Regions from separate parts of the Spirillospora sp. NPDC048911 genome, predicted to be linked through region 1. Evidence: riboswitches for the same ligand, from Rfam matches in the RefSeq annotation. Region 1 holds a riboswitch; the other holds the start of a gene.
What was found. A riboswitch is a leader RNA that binds a small molecule or an ion and turns the genes downstream of it on or off. The one in region 1 is predicted to bind cobalamin.
Positions count from the first base shown of each region.

Region 2: it holds a riboswitch for cobalamin, as region 1 does, so the genes downstream of both, ACGFNU_RS08800 (CbtB-domain containing protein) here and cobN (cobaltochelatase subunit CobN) in region 1, are expected to answer to the same signal.

Region 1 covers NZ_JBICUD010000007.1:318,191-321,390, reverse strand. Annotated here, with positions in the region: gene lanL (class IV lanthionine synthetase LanL) at 1-1,322, shown strand, start outside; gene ACGFNU_RS31025 (hypothetical protein) at 1,358-1,720, shown strand; cobalamin riboswitch at 1,732-1,889, shown strand; gene cobN (cobaltochelatase subunit CobN) at 1,946-3,200, shown strand, end outside.
Region 2 covers NZ_JBICUD010000002.1:358,148-361,347, reverse strand. Annotated here, with positions in the region: gene ACGFNU_RS08810 (branched-chain amino acid aminotransferase) at 1-166, opposite strand, end outside; gene ACGFNU_RS08805 (3-isopropylmalate dehydrogenase) at 341-1,396, opposite strand; cobalamin riboswitch at 1,511-1,657, shown strand; gene ACGFNU_RS08800 (CbtB-domain containing protein) at 1,687-1,911, shown strand; gene ACGFNU_RS08795 (CbtA family protein) at 1,911-2,699, shown strand; gene ACGFNU_RS08790 ((2Fe-2S)-binding protein) at 2,642-3,200, opposite strand, start outside.

The DNA.
Region 1 (3,200 bases):
GCGTCGAGCGGACCCTGCACTGCCTGGACCGGATGTTCCCCGGCGTCGAGACCGGCACGATCGGCCTCCTGCCCCGGCTGCTCAGCCTGGATCCGGCGGAACGCACGCAGGCCGCCGCCGACATCCGCGCCGGTCACCACGTTCGATCAGAGCCACCGGCATCGACGCCGCGGCCGAGCCCGCCGAGGCTGACCGGGAGCCTGCTGGCGGCCGTCCTCAAGCACACCACCCGCGAGTGCGTGCTCTTCGCGGAAAAGACGATGGACACCCCGGCCGAGCGCCGGTCGAGCCCGCCCGTCACCAACGTGTACGCGGGCACGGCGGGGGTCGGCATGGAGCTGCTCCAGCACGCGGAAGGCCAGGCGATCGGCGCCGACCTCGCCCGCTGGACGGTGGAGAACACGCCGCCCGCCGCCCTTCCCGCGGCCCTCTACTTCGGCCGCACCGGCACGGCGATCTTCCTGGCCGCGAGCCAGGTGGCCGCCGTGGCGCCCGTCCGGCTGACCGGGAACGAACGCGCCGATCAGGCGCACGGGCTCGCGGGCATCGGCACCGGCCACCTGGTCCTCGCTGCCCAGGTCCCCGACGATCCCGCCCATCTGGACCTGGCCGCCGAGTGCGCCCGGCGGCTGATCGCCGGGGAGGTGGCCGAGCCCGACGAATCGGTGGCGATCGAGCAGCCCGGATCCGGCGTCGCCGTGGACACCGCGTTCGCCCACGGCGCGGCGGGCGTTGCCGACTTCCTGCTCGCCTACCACGAGGCCACCGGCGACGTCGCGGCCGGAACGGCGGCCGAGGAACGTTTCGCCGCGCTCGCCAAGGCGGCCGCTTCGCTGATCGGCGACCTGGACGGCCCGGAGGCCCGCCCGATGGGCGCGTCCTGGTGCCAGGGAATGTCGGGGATCGTCAGCGCCCTGCTCCACGCGGCCCGCGCGTACGACGACGAGACGTACCTGTCGCTCGCCGAACGCGGCGCCCGCGCCTGCCTCACGGTCGCGCCCGGAGCCTGGGTGACCTCGCAGTGCTGCGGGCTGGCAGGGATGGGCGAGGCGCTCATCGACACCGCCATGACGACCGGGAACGACGCGTACTGGCAGAGTGCGGAAGAGATCGCCGAGTTGATGCTCGTCCGCAGTGGAGGACCGGCCGGAAAGCCGATCTTCCCCGGGAACGATCTCGACACCCAGGGCTTCACCTGGGGCACGGGCACCGCAGGGGTCCTGTCGTTCCTGCGCCGGCTCGACCGCCGCGGCGGCACCCGCCTCTGGACCGCCACACGCCCGTTCACCCGCACGGGGGAACGCACCGGCCCGCGCGGGTGATCATCTCACCGCGCGGGCCGACGATCGTGGTGGGCATGACCGAAACACCTGCTCCGGGCCGGCTCCGTTCCGCCTGGGCCGCCGCCCACGTCCGCGCCGACGGCGTACCGAACTGGGCCTGGACCGCCGCGCTGGCCGTGCCCCTCACCGTCCTCCCGTCCAGCGTCTGGCGGATCGCCATCGGCACCTTCCACCTGCCGATCGGCGAGGGCGACCAGGGCGACGGAGACCTTCCGTCGTGGCTGCCCGGCGAGGTGTACGTGGTGCTGCTCTCGCTCGTCTCGGAACTCCTGGCGTTCACCGCGGTCGGGCTGGTCGCCACGTGGGGCGAGACGTTCCCCCGCTGGATCCCGGGCCTGCGCGGCCGCCGCGTACCGACCCTCGCCGACGTAGACTGAGCGCGCGACGGTGAGGGAGGAACCCGGTGCGGCCGTGCCGACTTTGTTCGGCTCCGCCAAATCCGGGGCTGTCCCGCAACTGTGACCGGGGAGCCCGCCCCCACGCACGGCCACGGCGGTGACGCTGGAAGGCCGGGGGCGCGGTGGTGATCCGGGAGCCAGGAGACTCCCGGCCGGCGCGTACCTTCCCCTAGCCGGGGCGCGGACCCCGGAGGAGGCTTGCCGATGCGTGCCCTGCTGCTGTCCACCGCCGACACCGAGCTCCTCGCCGCGGCCGACGCGGGGTTCGCGACCGCCAATCCGGTGCGGGTCGACGAGCCCGATCTGGAGGGCGTCGATCTGGTGGTCGTCCGGTTGCTGGGCGGGCGCAAGACCTGGCCGGAGGGCGTGGAACGGCTGCGTGGCAGTGGGCTGCCGGTCGTCTTCCTCGGGGGCGAGGCCGACCCGGACGCTGAGTTGATGGCGTTGTCGACCGTTCCGGCGGGGGTGGCGGCGGAGGCCCTGGATTACCTGCGGGAGGGCGGGGTCGCCAACCTGCGGGAGCTGGCACGTTTCCTGTCCGACACGGTGCTTTTGACGGGTGAGGGGTTCGCGCCGCCGGTCTCCATGCCGTCGTACGGGGTTCACGGGCGTTACGGGGTGGAGTCTGGGCGGCCCACCGTCGGCGTTGTCTTCTACCGGGCCCATGAGCTGTCGGGCAATACGGCGTTCATCGACTCGTTGTGCGAGCAGATCGAGGCGCACGGGGCGAACGCGCTGCCCGTCTTCTGCGGATCGTTGCGGGGTGTGGACGAAGGCCTGCTGGAACTGCTGGGCGGGGCGGACGCGCTGATCACCACCGTGCTGGCGGCGGGCGGGTCGGCGGAGGACGGGTGGGACGCGGGAGCGCTCGCCGGCCTGGACGTCCCGGTGATCCAGGGGCTGTGCCTGACCTCTTCGCGGGCGGCCTGGGAGGAGTCGGACGCGGCGCTGTCGCCGATGGACGCGGCCATGCAGGTCGCGATCCCCGAGTTCGACGGGCGGCTGATCTCGGTGCCGTTCTCGTTCAAGGAGGAGGGGCGCGACGGGATCCCCGTGTACGTGGCGGATCCCGAACGGGCGGCGCGGGTGGCGGGGATCGCCGTCCGGCACGCGCGGCTGCGGCATGTCCCGAACGCGGAGAAGAAGGTCGCGCTGGTGCTGTCGTCCTACCCGACCAAGCACTCCCGCGTCGGCAACGCGGTCGGGCTCGACACGCCCACCTCCGCCGTACGGATGTTGCGGCAGATGGCGGAGGCGGGATACCGGCTGGGCGACGACGCCTCTCTGTGGGCCGACGCCGACAACGGGGACGCGCTGATCCATGCGCTGATCGCGGCCGGTGGGCACGATGTGGAGTGGCTCACCGAGGACCAGTTGCGGCAGGCCCCGGCGCGCACCTCGCTGGCGGCGTACGAGGCGTGGTTCGCGGAGGTGCCGGAGTCCTTGCGGGAGGGGGTGC
Region 2 (3,200 bases), on a different contig from region 1:
GCTCCAGGCGGGCGTCGTACCAGCCCTTGCCCTCCTGGTAACGGATCATGATCATGTGATCCGTGAAGTGCACACCCCACCCCGGATCGGCCAGGATGCGCTCGCGCTCGGCGGCCGGGGTCGGCTGCCCGGTCAGGTTGATCTCGAAGTCCAGGGTGCTGCTCATCGTCTCGGTCCTCTCCCGGATCGCCGCCGCGGCCCCATCGCCGCCCGGCATTCCCTTATGCCCATTGTCGTACTTCGTCCGAGTGCTACTCCTTGATCACGGTGCGCACGAAAAAATCCGGGCGCGCCGCGAGGCACGCCCGGAGTTCGCTCTGGTGACCAGAGAGGCGCGCCCCTAGCCGGATACTCGCTTCGCGATCGCGTCGCCGATCTGCGACGTGGACCGGGCGCCCAGGCCCGGGCGCTCCAGCAGGTCATCGGCGACGGCCTGCTCGACGCGCCGTGCGGCCTCGGCGGCACCGAGGTGGTCGAGCAGCATGACGACGGACAGGATCGTAGCGGTCGGGTCGGCCTTGCCCTGGCCCGCGATGTCGGGGGCGCTGCCGTGCACCGGCTCGAACATCGAGGGGGCGGCGCCGGTCGGGTTGATGTTGCCTGAGGCGGCCAGCCCGATGCCGCCGGCGACCGCCGCGCCGAGGTCGGTGATGATGTCGCCGAAGAGGTTGTCGGTGACGACCACGTCGAAGCGCTGCGGCTGGTTGACGAAGAACATCGTGGCCGCGTCGACGTGGCAGTAGTCGGTCTCGACGTCGGGGAACTCGGCCGCGAGCTCCTTGAGGTAGCGCTGGTAGAGCCCGGCGGCGAAGGTCAGCACGTTGTCCTTGTGGACGAGCGTGAGCTTCTTGCGGGGCCTGGCGGCGGCCTGCTCGAACGCGTAGCGGATGATCCGCTCGACGCCGTACGCGGTGTTGACGCTCTCCTGCGTGGCGACCTCGTGGTCGGTGCCCTTGCGGAGCACACCGCCGACGCCGGTGTAGGGGCCCTCGGTGCCCTCGCGGACGACGACCATGTCGATGTCCTCGGGCCGCACGCCCGCCAGCGGGGTCGCGGCGCCCGGCAGGAGCTTGACCGGCCGCAGGTTGACGTAGTGGTCGAGCTCGAAGCGGGCCCGCAGCAGCAGCCCGCGCTCCAGCGTCCCGCTGGGCACGCTCGGGTCGCCGATGGCGCCGAGCAGGATGACGTCCTGGCCCCGCAGTTCGTCGAGCACCGAGTCGGGCAGCACCTCGCCGGTCCGGTGCCAGCGGGCGGCGCCCAGGTCGTAGCGGGTCTGCTCGAACGCCAGGCCGGACGCGGGGGCGACGGCCTCCAGGACCTTGAGCCCCTCGGCGACGACCTCCGGGCCGATCCCGTCACCCGGGATGACGGCCAGCCGAATGTTGCGGGAAACCATGCGCGCACTCTACCCCAACGTCTCAGCTCGTGAGCACCGGTCTCACCATCCGAGATCACCATCTCGTCCGGCCTGGACTGTCACCCGATGGGGCTACTTGACGCGGTGCCCATGCGAAGTGGACGCTCAGCAGGACAAGTTCACATCGAGGCGGCAGTGCGCAGGAACCTGGTGCGATTCCAGGACGGTCCCGCCACTGTGTCCGGTCGGCCCGCCAAGGCTCCCGGAAGTCAGGAACTGTCCTGCCGTCCTCCCGTCACCGGGGCGAGTGCACCCCGTGAGGAGATCCCATGGCCCAGTCAACCGTGCCGTCGGCGCAGGTCCAGGAGCTGCCTGTCCCGCTGCGCGTCCCCGTCCGCGAGATCCTGCCCTGGGCGGTCCTCGCCGCCGTCCTCGGCCTCCTGCTGCTCTACTTCGTCGGCGCCGAGCAGGGCGCCACCTCCCTGTTCAGCGGCACCTGGGTGCACGAGTTCACGCACGACGGCCGGCACCTGCTCGGGTTCCCCTGCCACTGATGATGCGCTCCCTTCTCATCCGCGGCATGCTCGCCGGGATCGCCGCGGCGGCGCTCGCGCTCGTGATCGCCTGGATCTACGGCGAACCCCAGGTGGGGCACGCCATCTCCTTCGAGGAGGCCCGGGCGGCCACGCACCATCACGGTGGTGAGGCGGCCGAGGCCGAGGTCGTCAGCCGTACCGCCCAGAAGACGGCCGGTCTGATCACCGCGATGGTGGTCTACGGCGTGGCGGTCGGCGGCCTCTTCGCCATCGCGTTCGCGTTCGCCTACGGCCGGATCGGGGCGATCGACGCCCGCGCCACGGCGGCGCTGGTCGCCCTCGGCGGCTTCGTGGCGGTGGTGGTCGTGCCGTTCCTGAAGTACCCGCCGACACCCCCGGCGGTCGGCAATCCGGACACGATCGGCAGCCGGACGACGCTCTACTTCGGCATGGTGGCGCTCGGCCTCCTGGGCACCGCCGCCGCGGTGATCGTGCAGCGCCGGTTGCTGCCCAGGCTCGGGGCGTGGAACGCGACGATCGTGGCCGCGGTGGGCTTCGCCGTCGTCGTCGGGATCGTCCACCGGTTCACGCCCGAGCCCGACGCGGTCGCGGACGGCTTCCCGGCCACCGTGCTGTGGGACTTCCGGATCGCCTCGCTGGGAATCCAGGTGGTGCTCTGGGCGACGTTGGGCCTGCTCTTCGGGGCCCTCACAGAACGAGCCTTCCGCACACACCAGGCCGAACCGGCTCAGCGGGTCAGCAGTACGCAGTCGCCGCACATCTCGCCACCGGGCGGGACGCGGTAGTAGAGGCAGCAGCTGCGCCGCACGAAGCCCCGGCCCTGTTCGAACGAGCCCGTGCCGGTGAGCGGGCCACGGGAGAACAGGTCCCGTACAAGGGTGTTCAGCGGCGCGGCCAGGTCCGGCCGGAGGGTTCCAGCGCGGAGCGTTCCGGCCAGGGCCGACGCCGCGTTCCCCCAGAGCAGGCCGTCGGCCAGGCGTACGACCTGGAGGATCGTGTCGCGCAAGGGTTGCAGTTGGCCGGTCACCACCGTCTCGTAGAGGCGGTCGGCCGAGCCCGGCCATCCCGAGGGCTCTGCGAGCCAGAGCGCGATCGGCGCGCCGGGCGCCCATCGCCAGTGCAGGCTGGACAGGTCCGGAACGACGCCGAGCGCGGCGGCCGCCACCGTGGGCGACCACAGGCGGGACGCCAGGCCCTGGAAGAGGATCGAGGCCGCCACGCGCCGCTCGCCGGTGCCGAGCCGCTGGGCGTACGCGTCGACGAGCCCCGCCAGGCGCTCCGGATCC